2 regions of the Azospira restricta genome follow, and region 2 is predicted to be linked to the other one. Evidence: predicted binding sites of a transcription regulator. Region 2 holds the regulator's gene; the other holds the start of a gene.

Region 1 (7,782 bases), 760 kb from region 2:
CGGCCGGCGGGCCGCTCGATGCGCGTCTCGCGGTGCGGAAAGGCGCACTGCGCCGGCGCTTCGGCGAGCAGGCGGCGCCAGTCGGGGTGCAGCGCGTCGAGCAGATGGTGCGCCGGCTCGCGGCAGCCGAGGTCGGACACCAGCTTCTTGTATTCGAGGTTGTCGAGGATCACGCGCCCGCTCTGGTCGAGCAGCGCGAAGGCCGCCGGCGCCGCATCGACGACCGACTCGATCAGCTTCTTCTGGTTGCGGATGACGCGTTCCAGCCGGTGCAGTTCGGTCACGTCGCGGTGCATGCCGAGGTAGTGCGTGGTGACGCCGCGGGCGTCGAGCAGCGGCGTGATGGTCAGGTCGGCGAGGTACAGCGCGCCGTCCTTGCGCCGGTTGAGCAGGCGCCCGGACCACGGCCGCTGCGCGCTGAGGGCCGTCCACATCGACTGGTAGAGCGCCTGCGGCGTCGTGTGGTTGGAGAGCACCGACTCGTTCCGGCCGATGATCTCGGCCGGCGCGTAGCCGGTGATGCGCATGAAGGCGTCGTTGGCGAAGAGGATGTTGGCCTGCGGATCGGTGATCGAGATCGCCAGGTCGGCCTGGTCGACCGCCGCGCGGAAGGCCTCCGCCGGCAGCGCGGCGGGCGGCGCGGACGGGCGGCGGGCGGGGCTGGCGGTCGGCATGGCGGTGTCCTCGGCAAACGGTGTCGCTTTCGTCTAGCAGGTTCCGTGCCGCGGCCGCAGCGGCGCCCGCCGGCGCCGGCCGGCAGGCGCTTGCGCGGGTTTGCGACGAAATGGCTGTCGGCTTTGCGACATTGGCGCCGCACCAAATTCGTGCGTCATCGCCGGAAGGCGCGCCACGACGGCGCCGGCGGCGATCGGCGCGGCCTTGGCACGGCTCGTGCAACGACCCGGCCAGGGAAAGGAGGGCGAGGTGATGAGCGAATTCCTGTTGCTGCTGCTGTCGACGGCGCTGGTGAACAACGTCGTGCTGATCAAGTTCCTCGGCCTGTGCCCGGTGATGGGCGTGTCGAAGAGCATGGACGGGGCCTTCGGCATGGGGCTCGCCACCACCTTCGTCGTCACGCTCGCCGCCGGTGCCTCGTGGCTGCTCGAGAACTGGCTGCTGGCGCCGCTCGGGCTGGGCTACCTGCGCATCCTCACCTTCATCCTGGTGATCGCCGCCGTCGTGCAGTTCACCGAGATGTTCATCAGGAAGAGCAGCCCCGCGTTGTACCAGTCGCTGGGCATCTACCTGCCGCTGATCACCACCAACTGCGCGGTGCTCGGCGTCGCGCTGCTCAACGCCGACCAGAAATTCGGCCTCGCGAAGAGCCTGCTCTACGGCTTCGGCTCGGCGCTCGGCTTCACGCTGGTGCTGCTCGTCTTCGCCGGGCTGCGCGAGCGCGTCGCGCTGGCGCGCGTGCCGGCCGCCTTTGCCGGTGCGCCGATCGCCTTCGTCACGATCAGCCTGCTGGCGCTCGCCTTCATGGGCTTCTCGGGTCTCAACGTCTAGGTCTCAACGCCAGGAGGGAAGAACGATGATCGCCGCCATCCTCAGCCTCACCGCGCTCGGCGCGCTGCTCGGCGTCGCGCTCGGCTGCGCCGCCCGCTTCCTGCGCGTCGAGGGCAACCCGCTGGAAGACGAGATCGGCGCCCTGATGCCCGGCTCGAACTGCGGCCAGTGCGGCTTTCCCGGCTGCGCCGGCGCCGCCGCGGCGATCGTCGCCGGCAGTGCCGCACCGACCTGCTGTCCGCCCGGCGGCAAGGCGCTGGCCGTCGCCGTCGCCGCCCGCCTCGGCTTGAGCGTCGACCTGTCGGCGCTCGCCGACGACGGGCCGCGCATCGCCGGCATCGCCGAGGAGCTGTGCATCGGCTGCTGCCGCTGCAGCAAGGTGTGCCCGACCGATGCCGTCGTCGGCGCCGCCAAGCAGATCCACACCGTGCTGCGCGAGGCCTGCACCGGCTGCGGCAGCTGCGTCGACAAGTGCCCGACCGAGGCGCTGCTGCTGCAGCCGGTGCCGCCGACGCTGCAGCACTGGGTGATGCCGAAGCCGCTCGCCGCGTGAGGACGACATGGGCATCCTGACTTCGTTGAAGGACTGGTTCGGCAACGACTGGGGCGTGCACCCGGACGACCGCAAGCGCCCTGCCGCCGACGCGCCGGTGCGCGTGATGCCGGTGCCGGCGCGCCTCTACCTGCCGCTGCAGCAGCACCTCGGCGCGCCGGCGCGGCCGGTGGTGCGGGTCGGGCAGCGGGTGAAGAAAGGGGAACTGCTGGCCGCGGCGCAGGGCGCGGTGTCGGCGCCGCTGCATGCGCCGACCTCGGGCACCGTCGCCGCGGTCGGCGAGGTCACCGCGCCGCACCCGTCCGGGCTGGCGCTGCCGGCGATCATCGTCGACGCCGACGGCGCCGACGAATGGGGCGCGCTCGCCGGCAGCACCGATCCGTTCGCGCTGGCGCCCGACGAGATCGGCCGCCGCGTCGCCGCCGCCGGCGTCGTCGGCCTCGGCGGCGCCGCCTTCCCGTCGGCGGTGAAGCTCGCCGGCGCGGCGCGCGCCGGGGTGGCGACGCTGCTCATCAACGGCAGCGAATGCGAGCCCTACCTGTCCTGCGACGACCGGCTGATGCGCGACGCCGCCGCCGGCATCGTCGACGGCATCCGCATCATGCGCCACGCCAGCGGCGCCCGCCGCGTGCTGGTCGGCATCGAGGACAACAAGCCGGAGGCGCTGGCGGCGATGGCCGCGGCCGCCGCGCCCTTCCCGGAGATCGCGGTGCGGCGCGTGCCGGCGCGCTATCCGATGGGCTCCGAGAAACAGCTGATCCAGACGCTGACCGGCATCGAGGTCCCGGCCGACGGCCGTCCGGCCGACGCCGGCGTGATCGTGCACAACGTCGGTACCGCGCTCGCGGTGCGCGCCGCGATCCGCGACGGGAAGCCGCTGATCTCGCGGCTGATCACGGTCAACGGCGGCTGCGTGGCCGCGCCCGGCAACGTCGAGGTCCGCCTTGGCACGCTGGCCGCCGAGGTGCTCGCTTTCGCCGGCGGACTGAAGGGCGACGGCCTCGGTCTCGCCCGCCGCCTGGTCGGCGGGCCGATGATGGGCAGCGAGATTCCGCACTGGCGGGTGCCGGTGGTGAAGGGCACCAGCGGCATCCTCGCGCTCGCCGCCGACGAGGTCGCTGCCGCCGGCGAAGGGCCGTGCATCCGCTGCGCTGCCTGCGTGCGCGCCTGCCCAGTCGGGCTGTTGCCGCTGGAGATGGCGGCGCGCATCCGCAACGACGCGCTCGACGCGGCGGCGGCGATCGGCCTCGCCGACTGCATTTCCTGCGGCTGCTGCGCCTACGTCTGCCCGTCGCATATCCCGCTGGTGCAGTACTTCCAGCACGCCAAGGGCGAGCTCGCCGCGCGCGAACGGGCGCGCTTGCGCGGCGAGGCCACGCGCAAGCTCGCCACGCAGCGCCAGCAGCGCCTTGAACGCGAGGCGCGCGAGAAGGCCGCGGCGGCGGCCCGGCGCAAGGCCGAGCGCGCCGCGCAGCAGGCCGCGGCGCGCGCCGATGCAGGAGAACCGGCATGAACCCGCAACTATCGTCCGCCACCGCCGCGCCGCACGCGCACGGCGGCGGCAGCGTCGCCCGCGCGATGCTGCACGTCCAGCTCGCGCTGCTGCCGGCGACGCTGCACGGCTTCTGGCTGTACGGCTGGCCGTCGTTCTTCCTGTGGCTGCTGACCATCCTCGCCTGCGTCGGCTGGGAGGCGCTGGCGCTGCGCCTGGCCGGCGCGCCGCGGCCGGCCGCCGTGCTGCGCGACGGCTCGGCGGTGCTGACCGGCTGGCTGCTGGCGCTGACGCTGCCGCCATGGGCGCCGTGGTGGGTGGCGGTGATCGGTGGCTTCATCGCCATCGTCGTCGCCAAGCAGGTCTTCGGCGGCCTCGGCCAGAACGTCTTCAACCCGGCGATGGTCGCCCGCGTCGCGCTGCTGGTTTCCTTCCCGCTGCCGCTGACGCAATGGGTGGCGCCGCTGGCGGCGCCGGCACCCGGTTTCGTCGACAGCCTGCAGCGCTTTCTCGGCGGCGCGCCGGTCCCCGACGCGCTGACCAGCGCGACGCTGCTCGGCCACGCCAAGACCGAGCTGTCGCGCGGCGCCGACCTCGCCCAGGCGCTGGCCGGGCCGGCGGCGCCGACCCTCTCGTGGCTCGGCGAGCGCGCCGGCAGCTTCGGCGAGGCCGGCGCGCTGCTGCTCTTCGCCGGCGGCCTCTACCTGCTCGCCGTCGGCGTCATCCGCTGGCACGCGCCGCTCGGCGTGCTCGCCGGCCTCGCGCTGCCGGCGGCGATCGCGCATGCGGTCGACCCGGCGCGCTACCTCGATGCCGCCAGCCACCTGCTGTCCGGCGCGGCGATCCTCGGTGCCTTCTTCATCGCCACCGACTACGTCACCTCGCCGGCGACGCCGGCCGGCCGCCTCGTCTTCGGCGTCGGCGTCGGCCTGCTCAGCTGGATCATCCGCAGCTGGGGCGGCTACCCGGAGGGGATGGCCTTCGCGGTGCTGCTGATGAACGGCCTGACGCCGGTGATCGACCGCCTGCTGCGGCCGCGCATCCTCGGCCGTGACCGCCGCGGCCGGCCGCGCGACGTGCCGGCCGGGGAGCTGCGGCGATGAGGCTCGAACAGTTGCGCGAGCGGCTCGCCTACCAGCCGCTGCTGCTCGGCGCGATCGCGCTGGTCGCCAGTGCCGCGCTGGCCTTCGCCGCCGCCGCCACGCGTGCGCCGATCGCCGCCGCCGAGGCGAAGGACCTGCGCGACTCGCTCGCCGAGGTGCTGCCGCCCGGCTTCGCCGACAACGACTTCCTGCGCGACACGCTGGTGCTGCCGCGCGACGGCGGGACGGTGACGGTCTACCGCGTGCGCCGCAGCGGCCGGGTCGAGGGTGCGGTGTTCAAGCTCGCCGGCCGCGGCTACGCCGCCGACATCCAGCTCTTGATCGGCGTCGACCGCGACGGCCGCGCGCTCGGCGTGCGCGTCGTCAAGCACGCCGAAACGCCGGGCCTCGGCGACAAGATCGAGGTCGCCAAGTCGGCCTGGATCCGCGCCTTCGACGGCCGTGCGCTGGGCGATCCGGTGCCCGAGCGCTGGGCGGTGAAGAAGGACGGCGGCGATTTCGACCAGTTCGCCGGCGCCACCGTCACGCCGCGCGCGGTGGTGCGCACGGTCAGGGGCGGGCTGGAGTTCTTCGCGGCGCACCGCGCCGAAATCCTCGGGGAGGCCTCATGAACATGTCGCTCGGCACCATCGTCAGGAACGGTCTTTGGGAGCAGAACGTGGTCTTCGCGCAGCTGCTGGCGATGTGTCCGTCGATGGCGGTCACCAGCAGCGGCACCAACGGCCTCGGCATGGGGCTGGCGACCACCGCCGTGCTGGTCGTCGCCAACGTGCTGGTGTCGGCGATCCGGCACACGGTCAGCGCACAGGTGCGCATCCCGGTCTTCGTCGTCCTCATCGCCGGGCTGGTCACCGTCGTCGACATGGCGATGAACGCCTGGCTGCACGAGCTGTACAAGGTGCTCGGCCTGTTCATCGCGCTGATCGTCGTCAATTGCGCGATCCTCGGCCGCGCCGAGGCCTTCGCGGTGAAGGCCGGGCCGCTGGCGGCGGCGGTCGACGGGTTGGCGATGGGGCTCGGCTTCACCGGCGCGCTGACCGCGATCGGGCTGGTGCGCGAGTTCCTCGGCGCCGGCACGCTGTTCGCGCAGGCTTCCAGCCTGCTCGGCCCGGGCTTCGCCTTCCTCGAACTGCAGCTGCCCGGCTACGGCGGCATGCTGCTGATGATCCTGCCGCCCGGCGGCTTCGCGGTGCTCGGCTTCATGCTCGCCGGCAAGCGCCTGCTCGAACGGCGCGGCGCGCGGCCGGCGGCGGCCGCGGCACCGGCCGGCTGCTGCTGAGGAGGCGGGGCCATGCAGATCGGCGTCGTCTATTCCGAACCCGGCCAGCAGTTCTGGCTGAACCTCGAGGTGCCGGACGGCAGCACCGTCGCCGAGGCGATCGAGCGCTCCGGCGTCTGCACGGCCTGCCCGCAGATCGACCTGGCCGCGCAGAAGGTCGGCGTCTTCGGCCGCCTGGTGCGCCTCGATACGCCGCTGCAGGCGGGCGACCGCGTCGAGATCTACCGGCCGATCGTCGCCGACCCGGCGACCGTGCCGCGGCGCGACCTGGCCGACGACGCGTAGGCGCCGATTGTCGGTTTTGCGACACGCCCGGCGCTCGGAAAATCCTTGCGAATCAGCGTGCTGGCGATGGCATCCATCTTGCTGAACGGTGCACGAGTCCAGCGGAGAAGCGCATGAAGACCAGCGAAATCCAGGCCCTGCTCGACGAGCCGGCCTGCAGCCACAACCACAAGGAGAAGTCCGGCTGCGCGCGGCCGAAGCCCGGCGCCGCGGCTGGCGGCTGCTCCTTCGACGGCGCGCAGATCGCGCTCTTGCCGATCGCCGACGTCGCCCACATCGTGCACGGGCCGATCGCCTGCGCCGGCTCGTCGTGGGACAACCGCGGCACGCGCTCGTCGGGGCCGACGCTGTACCGCCTCGGCCTGACCACCGACCTCTCCGAGACCGACGTGGTCATGGGCCGCGGCGAGAAACGGCTGTTCCATGCGATCCGGCAGGCCATCGAGACCTATTCGCCGGCCGCGGTCTTCGTCTACAACACCTGCGTCACCGCGCTCATCGGCGACGACGTCGAGGCCGTCTGCCAGGCCGCCGCGGCGCGCTGGGGAACGCCGGTGGTGCCGGTCGACGCGGCCGGCTTCTACGGCACCAAGAACCTCGGCAACCGCCTCGCCGGCGAGGCGATGGTGAAGCACGTGATCGGCACGCGCGAGCCGCCGCCGGCGGCGCCGCGCGCCGACGGGCGGCCGACCCGCGACATCAACCTGATCGGCGAATACAACATCGCCGGCGAGTTCTGGCACGTCGCGCCGCTGTTCGACGAGCTCGGCTACCGCATCCTCGCCACGCTCTCCGGCGACGCCCGCTTCGCCGAGGTGCAGACGATGCATCGCGCCGAGGCGACGATGGTGGTCTGCGCCAAGGCGCTGCTCAACGTCGCGCGCAAGCTGCAGGAAGGCTACGGCATCCCCTGGTTCGAGGGCAGCTTCTACGGCGTCGCCGACATGTCGGCGGCGCTGCGCGGCTTTGCCGCGCTGATCGGCGATCCCGACCTGGCGGCGCGCACCGAGCTGGTCGTCGCCCGCGAGGAGGCGCTGGCCGACGCCGCGCTCGCACCGTGGCGGCAGCGGCTGGCCGGCAAGCGGGTGCTGCTGTACACCGGCGGCGTCAAGTCGTGGTCGATCGTCTCCGCGCTGCAGGACCTCGGCATGACGGTGGTCGCCACCGGCACCAAGAAGTCGACCGAGGAGGACAAGGCGCGCATCCGCGAGCTGATGGGGGCGGACGCGAAGATGATCGACGACGGCAGCCCGCAGGCGCTGCTGTCGGCCTACCGCGACTACCGCGCCGACATCCTGATCGCCGGCGGCCGCAACCTGTACACGGCGCTGAAGGCACGCATCCCCTTCCTCGACATCAACCAGGAGCGCGAATTCGGCTACGCCGGCTACCGCGGCATGGTCGAGCTGGCGCGCCAGCTGGCGCTGTCGATCGAGAGCCCGGTGTGGGCGGCGGTGCGGCAGCCGGCGCCGTGGGCGGCGGCGCGCGGGCCCGGCGCCGTGCTCAGCGCGTAGGAGACGGAGATGGCGGAAATCATCCAGTCGCGCAAGGCGCTCGCGGTCAA
Region 2 (7,782 bases):
GGGGCGCCGCCCTGCTTCGCGCCGTCGGCCGCTTTCTGCCTTTCCTCGTCCTCGGAGAAGCTGAAGGCGGCCAGCGCCGGCGGCGTCAGTGCCGCCAGCAGCAGGGAAAGGACGAGCCGGGAAGCCGATGCGCGCATGGAAATGGTCCGCAGGTGACGGAGGGCCGGGTGATTCTGTCAAAAAAAATGCCGGCTCACAATCAAGCCGGCATTTTTCCGCCCGGGGATTCCGGCGATTACTTGGTGGCGGCCGGCGCGTCGGCTTCGCACTTCTTCATGAAGCTGGTCTTGGCGGCGCCGGCCAGCTTCTTGTCGGCGGCCTGGGCGGCGCAACCCGAGTCGGCGGCGTGGCCGCCGGACAGGCATTGCTTCATGAAGGCCTTGCGCTCGTCGCCGGTCTTGCCGGCGGCCTGCGCGTTGCAGTCCTTCATCTTGGCCTGCTGTGCCTTCTGCGCGGCGGACGGTTCCTTCTTCGGCGCGTCGGCCTTCTTCTCTTCGGCGAAAGCGGTGCCGGCGGCGAGGGCGAGCGAAACCAGGGCGATTGCGAGTTTCATCGGTATTTCCTCCTGAGTGGGGGTGGTACGGCCGGAGGATTATAGGCGCAATTCAAATGTCATCGTCAAGCAGCGCGCGCTGCTGGCGGTTGACGAATTCCTGCATGCTGTCGATGCCGCGCAGCTGGAGGATGGTGTTGCGCACCGCGGCCTCCAGCAGCACCGCCAGGTTGCGGCCGGCGGCGACCGGCACGATCACCTTGCGGATCGGCACGCCGAGGATTTCCTGCGTCTGCGCGTCGAGCGGCAGGCGCGGCGCGTCGACGCCGGCGAGCGGTTTCTGCAGGTGCACGATCAGCTTCAGCTTCATCTTCCGCCGCGACGCGGTCTCGCCGAAGATGGTGCGGATGTTCAGGAGGCCGAGGCCGCGCACTTCCAGGTAGTCGCGCAGCATGCCCGGGCAGCGGCCCTCGATCGTCGTCGGCGCCAGCCGGGCGAGCTCGACGACGTCGTCGGCGACCAGGCCGTGGCCGCGCGAGATCAGCTCGAGCGCGAGTTCCGACTTGCCGACGCCGGAGTCGCCGGTGATCAGCACGCCCATGCCGAGGACGTCCATGAACACGCCGTGGATCGAGGTGGTGTCGGCCAGCCGGCGGGCGAGGTAGATGCGCAGCAGGTCGATCACCGCCGAGCACGGCTTGGGGCTGGTGAACAGCGGCGTGCCGCTGTCCTCGCAGGCCTCCTGCACGATCGGCAGGACTTCCAGGCCGTCGGCGCAGATGATGCCCGGCGGGTTGTCGGCGATCAGCTCGGAGATCTGCGTCGTGAGGCGCTTCGGGCTGACGCGGTTGGCCCAGTCGTATTCGGCCTGGCCGATCACCTGCAGGCGCTCGGAATGGATCAGGTTGAGGTGGCCGACGATGTCGGCGCCGTAGTTGCCGGATTCCTTCAGCTCGAGCTGGCGGTCGGTGCCGATCGCGGCGATCCAGTTCAGCTGCAGCGTCTCGCGGTGGTCCTCGTAGAGCTGGGCGATGCTGAACTGGCGCATGGCGGGAATCTCAGCTGACGAACAACCGGCGGGCGGCTTCGGCGTCGGGGGCGGCCAGCAGCGCGTCGCGGAACTCGCGGTCGGAGAAGCGCTGGGCGAGCTCGGAAAGAATCTGCAGGTGCAGTTCGTTGGCCTGCTCCGGAACGAGCAGCACGAACAGCAGCGACACCGGCTTGCCGTCCGGCGAATCGAAGGGCACCGGCGTGGTCAGGCGCAGGAAGGCGCCGCGGGCGTCCTTCAGCCCCTTGATGCGGCCGTGCGGGATGGCGACGCCCTGGCCGAGTCCGGTCGAGCCGAGCTTTTCGCGCGCGAACAGGCTGTCGAAGACGGTCGCCCGGGCGATGCCGTGGTGGTTCTCGAAAATCAGGCCGGCCTGCTCGAAGACCCGTTTCTTGCTGCCGGCATCGAGGTCGAGAAGGATGTTCTCGACGGGCAGGAGGTTGGCGATGAGGCTCATGCTGCGGGAGAGCTTTCAGGCGGCGGGAAGGAAGGTTGCGGGAGGGCCGTCGCGGGGAGCGGATTTCCGGCGACGGCCGCGAAGCGTCGATTATCTCATTCGGCCAGCGTGCGGGCGGCTGCCTTGTCGCTGCGATGATGATCCTGGACCTTCTGCTTGTACTTCTGGACCTGGCGGTCGAGCTTGTCGACCAGGATGTCGATCGCTGCGTACAGGTCGCCGTCGTCGGCCTCGACGAAGATGTCCTTGCCACGGACGTGCACCGTGACTTCGGCCTTCTGCTTCAGCTTCTCCACGGTGAGGATCACGTTCACGTCGATCACGTGGTCGAAGTGGCGCGTGACGCGCTCGAGTTTGCCCGTCACATAGTCGCGGATCGCCGGCGTCACTTCGAGGTGGTGTCCACTGATCTGCAGGTTCATGGTGAGACTCCTTTCACAGGCTCTTGCGTAGATTGACCGGCGGGATGTTCAGCGCTTCACGATATTTTGCAATCGTTCGTCGCGCCACGACAATCCCCTGCTGGCCAAGGATTTCCGCTATCTGGCTGTCAGATAGCGGTTTTTTCGCATCTTCGGCACCCACCAGCTGCTTGATCAGCGCACGGATCGCGGTGGCCGAGCAGGCGCCGCCGGTATCGGTGGCGACATGGCTGCCGAAGAAGTATTTCAGTTCGAAGATGCCGCGCGGGGTGGCCATGTATTTCTGCGTCGTTACCCGCGATACGGTCGATTCGTGCAGGCCGAGGATGTCGGCAATCTCGCGCAGCACCAGCGGCCGCATCGCTACCTCGCCATGTTCGAAGAACTGGCGCTGGCGGTCAACGATCGTCTGCGACACGCGCTGGATGGTGTCGAAGCGCTGCTGCACGTTCTTGATCAGCCAGCGCGCTTCCTGCAGCTGGCCGGAGAGTCCCGAGCCGCGCTGGCCGGCGAGCACCTCGGCGTAGAGGCGGTTGATGCGCAGGCGCGGGTAGGCGTCGGGGTTGATGCTCGCCCGCCACTGGTTGCGCACCTTCTTCACGATCACGTCGGGGATGATGTAGCGTGCGTCGAGCGGCGCGAACTGGGCGCCGGGGCGCGGGTTGAGGCCCTTGATCAGTGCGTGCGCGGCGCGCAGCAGGTCGTCGTCGCAGCCGGCCAGCTTCTTGATGCGGGCGAAGTCGCGGGCGGCGAGCAATTCCAGATGCTGGCGGACGATGACCAGCGCCAGGTCGCGCACGGGATCGGCGGGGAGCGCCGTCAGCTGCAGCGACAGGCATTCCTGCGCGTTGCGCGCGCCGACGCCGGTCGGGTCGAAGTGCTGCAGGTGCTTCAGCGCGATCTGCAGTTCCTCGGGCTCGATCTCCAGTTCGGGCGGCATGATCTCGGCCAGTTCGTCGAGCGTCTGCGACAGGTAGCCGTCCTCGTCGAGGGCCTCGATCAGCACGCGCACCAGCATGCGGTCGCGGTCGGGCAGCGGCGTCAGGCCGAGCTGCCAGATCAGGTGGTCGGAGAGCGAGGTGGTCGCCGCCTGGATGTCCTGGTAATCGCCGTCCTCGTCGCTGCCGCCGCTGCCGGACGAGCCGGTTCCCGGACTGCCGTCGCCGGGCCAGCCTTCGTCGTCGGTGTTCGGGCGAACCTCGTCGCTGCTGCCGGCCTCGCCTTCGCCGCCGGCCTCAGCGGCCGGCTCGCGTTCGCTGGTGCTGCTCGACGACGGTGCCGGGACGAAATTGTCCTCATCCTCTCGCTCGAGCAGCGGGTTCTCGAGCAGGAACTTTTCCAGCTCCTGATTGAGCTCAAGCGTCGACAGCTGCAGCAGCCGGATCGACTGCTGCAGTTGCGGGGTCAACGCAAGGTGCTGCGAGAGCTTGAGCTGGAGAGCGGGTCTCATGCGCGGCGCGGGACGGCCGGAGTTGCTGTTTCTGTTTTCGGATCAGAGGCGGAAGTTCTCGCCCAGATAGACTTTTCGGACGTCTTCATTATAGATGATTTCGTCCGGGTGGCCCGAAGCAAGTACCGAGCCTTCGTTGATGATGTAGGCCCGGTCGCAGATGCCCAGCGTCTCGCGCACGTTGTGGTCGGTGATCAGCACGCCGATGTTGCGTTCCTTCAGGAAGCGGATGATCTTCTGGATTTCCAGCACGGCGATCGGGTCGACGCCGGCGAAGGGCTCGTCGAGCAGGATGAAGCGCGGCTGCGTCGCCAGCGCGCGGGCGATCTCGACGCGGCGGCGCTCGCCGCCGGACAGCGAGGCGGCCGAGTTGTTGCGGATGTGCGTGATGTGCAGTTCTTCGAGCAGGTCCTCCAGCCGGCGCAGGATTTCTTCCTTGGGCAGGTCCTGCAGCTCAAGCACGGCCTGGATGTTCTCGGTGACGCTCAGCTTGCGGAACACCGAGGCCTCCTGCGGCAGGTAGGAGACGCCCATCTGCGCGCGGCGGTGGATCGGGAGATGGGTGATCTTGGTGTCGTCGATGTAGACGTCGCCGCCGTCGGAAGCGACCAGGCCGACGATCATGTAGAAGGTGGTGGTCTTGCCGGCGCCGTTCGGGCCGAGCAGGCCGACCACCTCGCCGCTGCCGACCTCGAAGGAGACGTCGTGCACGACGGTGCGCTTCTTGTAGCGCTTGTTCAGGTTGTGGGCGCTGAGCTTGCTCTTCGGCTGGTCCGGCATGGCTATTCTTCTTCCTGTTCGTTGCCTTCGCCGCGCAGCACGCGGCGGATCACGCCGCCGGCGAATCCCCGGTGCATCAGGTAGCGGGTCTGCTTGGCCCGCTCGGCGGCATCAGCCGGGAGTGTACCGAACTTCCGCCGCCAAATCGCCTGCGCGCGCGCCAGCTCGTCGCCGGCGGCGGCCAGCGCCTCGTCGGCGACTTCGCCGGCGACGCCCTGCTGCTTCAGCTCCTGCGCCAGCCGGGCATTGCCGTAGCGGGCGCTGCGGCCGGCGACGCGCATCTCGGCGTAGCGCGCGTCGGACAGCAGGCGGCGCCCGGCCAGCTCGTCGAGCAGCGCGTCGAGGGCTTCCTCGGATTCGGCGTGCGGCGCCAGCTTCTTCCTGAGCTCGGCGCGCGCATGGTCTCGCCGCGCCAGCAGGCGCAGCGCGCGCTGGCGCAGCTCGTCCATCGCTCAGGCCTCGGCGGCCTCCAGCGGGCGCGGCGAGGCGACGCCGACGGCTTCGCGGACGCGGGCTTCGATTTCCTGCGCGATCGCCGGGTTGGCCTTCAGGAATTCGCGCGCGTTGTCCTTGCCCTGGCCGATCTTCTCGCCCTTGTAGGCATACCAGGCGCCGGACTTGTCGACCAGCTTGTGGGCGACGCCGAGCTCGATGATCTCGCCCTCGCGTGAGGTGCCCTCGCCGTAGAGGATGTCGAAGATCGCCTCCTTGAACGGCGGCGAGACCTTGTTCTTGACCACCTTGACCTTGGTTTCGTTGCCGATCACCTCGTCGCCCTTCTTGATCGAGCCGATGCGGCGGATGTCGAGGCGCACCGAGGCGTAGAACTTGAGCGCGTTGCCGCCGGTGGTGGTCTCCGGCGAGCCGAACATGACGCCGATCTTCATCCGGATCTGGTTGATGAAGATCACCAGCGTGTTCGTCTTCTTGATGTTGGCGGTGAGCTTGCGCAGCGCCTGGCTCATCAGGCGGGCGTGCAGGCCGACCATCTGGTCGCCCATCTCGCCCTCGATCTCGGCGCGCGGGGTGAGCGCGGCGACCGAGTCGATGACGATCACGTCGACGCCGCCCGAGCGGACCAGCATGTCGGCGATTTCCAGCGCCTGCTCGCCGGTGTCCGGCTGCGAGATCAGCAGGTCGTTCAGGTTCACGCCGAGCTTCTGCGCGTAGGACGGGTCGAGCGCGTGCTCGGCGTCGATGAAGGCGGCGGTGCCGCCCATCTTCTGCATTTCGGCGACGACCTGCAGCGTCAGCGTCGTCTTGCCCGACGATTCCGGGCCGTAGATCTCGACGACGCGGCCGCGCGGCAGGCCGCCGATGCCGAGCGCGATGTCGAGGCCGAGCGAGCCGGTGGAGACGACCTGGATGTCGTGCTCGACGCTGCCCTCGCCCATCTTCATGATCGAGCCCTTGCCGAACTGCTTCTCGATTTGCGCCAGTGCGGCGGCCAGTGCCTTTGCCTTGTTGTCGTCCATTTCTCGTCCTTGTCAGAGGTTGCGCGGATTATCGCACGGCGCCGAAACGCCCCCATGCAGCGCTTACTGTGATTGCATACAGTGTAAGTATATACAGTATTTCGTGCTTGTCGAGCGCTTCAGGCACGCATCGGCGCGAAGCGTGCCAGCAGGCCGCGCAGCGCATGCGCGACCGAAGCGCGGCGCACTGCTGCGCGGTCGCCGGGGAAGTGGCAGGTCTCGCTGGCGGTCAGATCGTCCGGTCCGGCCCAGGCGAAGCACACGGTGCCGACCGGCTTTTCCGGCGAGCCGCCGCTGGGACCGGCGACGCCGGAGATGGCGAGCGCCCACTGCGCCCGGCTGTGCCGCAGCGCGCCCTGGGCCATTTCGATCGCCGCCGGTTCGCTGACCGCGCCATGGCGGACCAGCGTCTTCCGGCTCACCCCGAGCATGTCGACCTTGGCCTCGTTCGAGTAGGTGACGAAGCCGCGATCGAACCAGGCCGAGCTGCCGGCGATGGTCGTCACGCACTGCGACACCCAGCCGCCGGTGCAGGATTCGGCGGTGGCGAGGACTTCGCCGCGCTCCAGCAGGCGGGCACCGACGGCGGCGGCGAGGCGGTCGAGTTCTCCGTCCATCAGGTCAGGATGAACTTCAGCAGCGCCAGGCACAGCACGGTGTAGGCGGCGGCGAAGACGTCGTCGGTCATGACGCCGAAGCCGTTCTTGATGCGGTCGAAATTGCACGCCGGCGGCGGCTTGACGATGTCGAAGAAGCGGAACAGGAAGAAGGCGACGATCCACCACAGCCAGCCTGCCGGTGCCAGGAAGAGGACGAACCAGAAGGGCACCACCTCGTCCCAGACGATGCTGCCGTGGTCGGCCTCGCCCAGCGCCTTGCCGGTGGTGTTGCAGGCGACGATGCCGAACAGGTAGCAGGTGACGAGGAACAGCGCGAAGCCGAGGTCGTCGAACCACGGCCGGAGCAGCGGGTACGAAAAGAGCGCGAAGAGCGTGCCGATGGTGCCCGGCGCCCATGGCGAGAGGCCGCTGCCGAAGCCGCAGGCGATCAGGTGCGCCGGGTGGCGGAACAGGAAGGACGGCGGCGGCGGCGTCGATTTCTTAAGCAAAGTGATCGAATCCCTTGTGGGTGACGGGCAGCGGCTGGCCGTCGGCGTCGAGCAGGCGGACATCGGCGACCGGTCGCTCGCCGCTGGCGACGGTACGGCCGATGCGCCACAGCGGCAGGTCGAGTTCGGCGGCGAGCATCACCACCCGCTGGCGGGCGGCGGGCGGCGTCGTGAAGCACAGTTCGTAGTCGTCGCCGCCGGCGAGCTGGCATTCGCGGGCGAGCTTCGGCTCGGCAGCGGGCGGCAGCAGCGGGAACTGGCCTTCGTACAGGTCGGCGGCGAGGCCGGAGCGCTCGAGGATGTGGCCGAGGTCGGCGACGAGACCATCGGAGACGTCGATCGCGGCGCTCGCCAGGCCGCGCAGCTTCAGTCCCAGCTCGATGCGCGGCAGCGGCCGCTGCAGCGCCGCGACGCAGCGTTGCACCAGCGCCGCGGGCAGCGTCGTCCGGCCCTGCAGGTGGGCCAGCCCGAGGGCGGCGAGGCCCGGCTGGCCGGAGACCCAGACGTCGTCGTCGGCCTGTGCACCGTCGCGGCGCAGCGCGGCGCCGG

The links. Region 2 encodes sigma-54, which starts transcription at its own class of promoters, with help from an activator protein. Its sites were predicted from a motif close to TGGCACGCTTNCTGCTNA; they were not measured.
Region 1: the regulator sigma-54 is predicted to act here: its motif matches at 6,286-6,303, upstream of nifE (nitrogenase iron-molybdenum cofactor biosynthesis protein NifE).

Annotation. Positions count from the first base shown of each region.
Region 1 covers NZ_CP064781.1:1,346,775-1,354,556, forward strand. The annotation lists gene nifL (nitrogen fixation negative regulator NifL) at 1-674, opposite strand, end outside; gene rsxA (electron transport complex subunit RsxA) at 928-1,506, shown strand; gene IWH25_RS06565 (RnfABCDGE type electron transport complex subunit B) at 1,532-2,059, shown strand; gene rsxC (electron transport complex subunit RsxC) at 2,067-3,572, shown strand; gene IWH25_RS06575 (RnfABCDGE type electron transport complex subunit D) at 3,569-4,654, shown strand; gene IWH25_RS06580 (RnfABCDGE type electron transport complex subunit G) at 4,651-5,265, shown strand; gene IWH25_RS06585 (electron transport complex subunit E) at 5,268-5,933, shown strand; gene IWH25_RS06590 (RnfH family protein) at 5,946-6,218, shown strand; gene nifE (nitrogenase iron-molybdenum cofactor biosynthesis protein NifE) at 6,332-7,732, shown strand; gene nifN (nitrogenase iron-molybdenum cofactor biosynthesis protein NifN) at 7,742-7,782, shown strand, end outside.
Region 2 covers NZ_CP064781.1:584,871-592,652, reverse strand. The annotation lists gene IWH25_RS02825 (hypothetical protein) at 1-137, opposite strand, end outside; gene IWH25_RS02820 (PsiF family protein) at 236-553, opposite strand; gene hprK (HPr(Ser) kinase/phosphatase) at 606-1,541, opposite strand; gene ptsN (PTS IIA-like nitrogen regulatory protein PtsN) at 1,552-1,998, opposite strand; gene hpf (ribosome hibernation-promoting factor, HPF/YfiA family) at 2,094-2,420, opposite strand; gene IWH25_RS02800 (RNA polymerase factor sigma-54) at 2,434-3,870, opposite strand; gene lptB (LPS export ABC transporter ATP-binding protein) at 3,913-4,650, opposite strand; gene recX (recombination regulator RecX) at 4,653-5,099, opposite strand; gene recA (recombinase RecA) at 5,103-6,125, opposite strand; gene pncC (nicotinamide-nucleotide amidase) at 6,245-6,742, opposite strand; gene IWH25_RS02775 (phosphatidylglycerophosphatase A family protein) at 6,742-7,233, opposite strand; gene thiL (thiamine-phosphate kinase) at 7,226-7,782, opposite strand, start outside.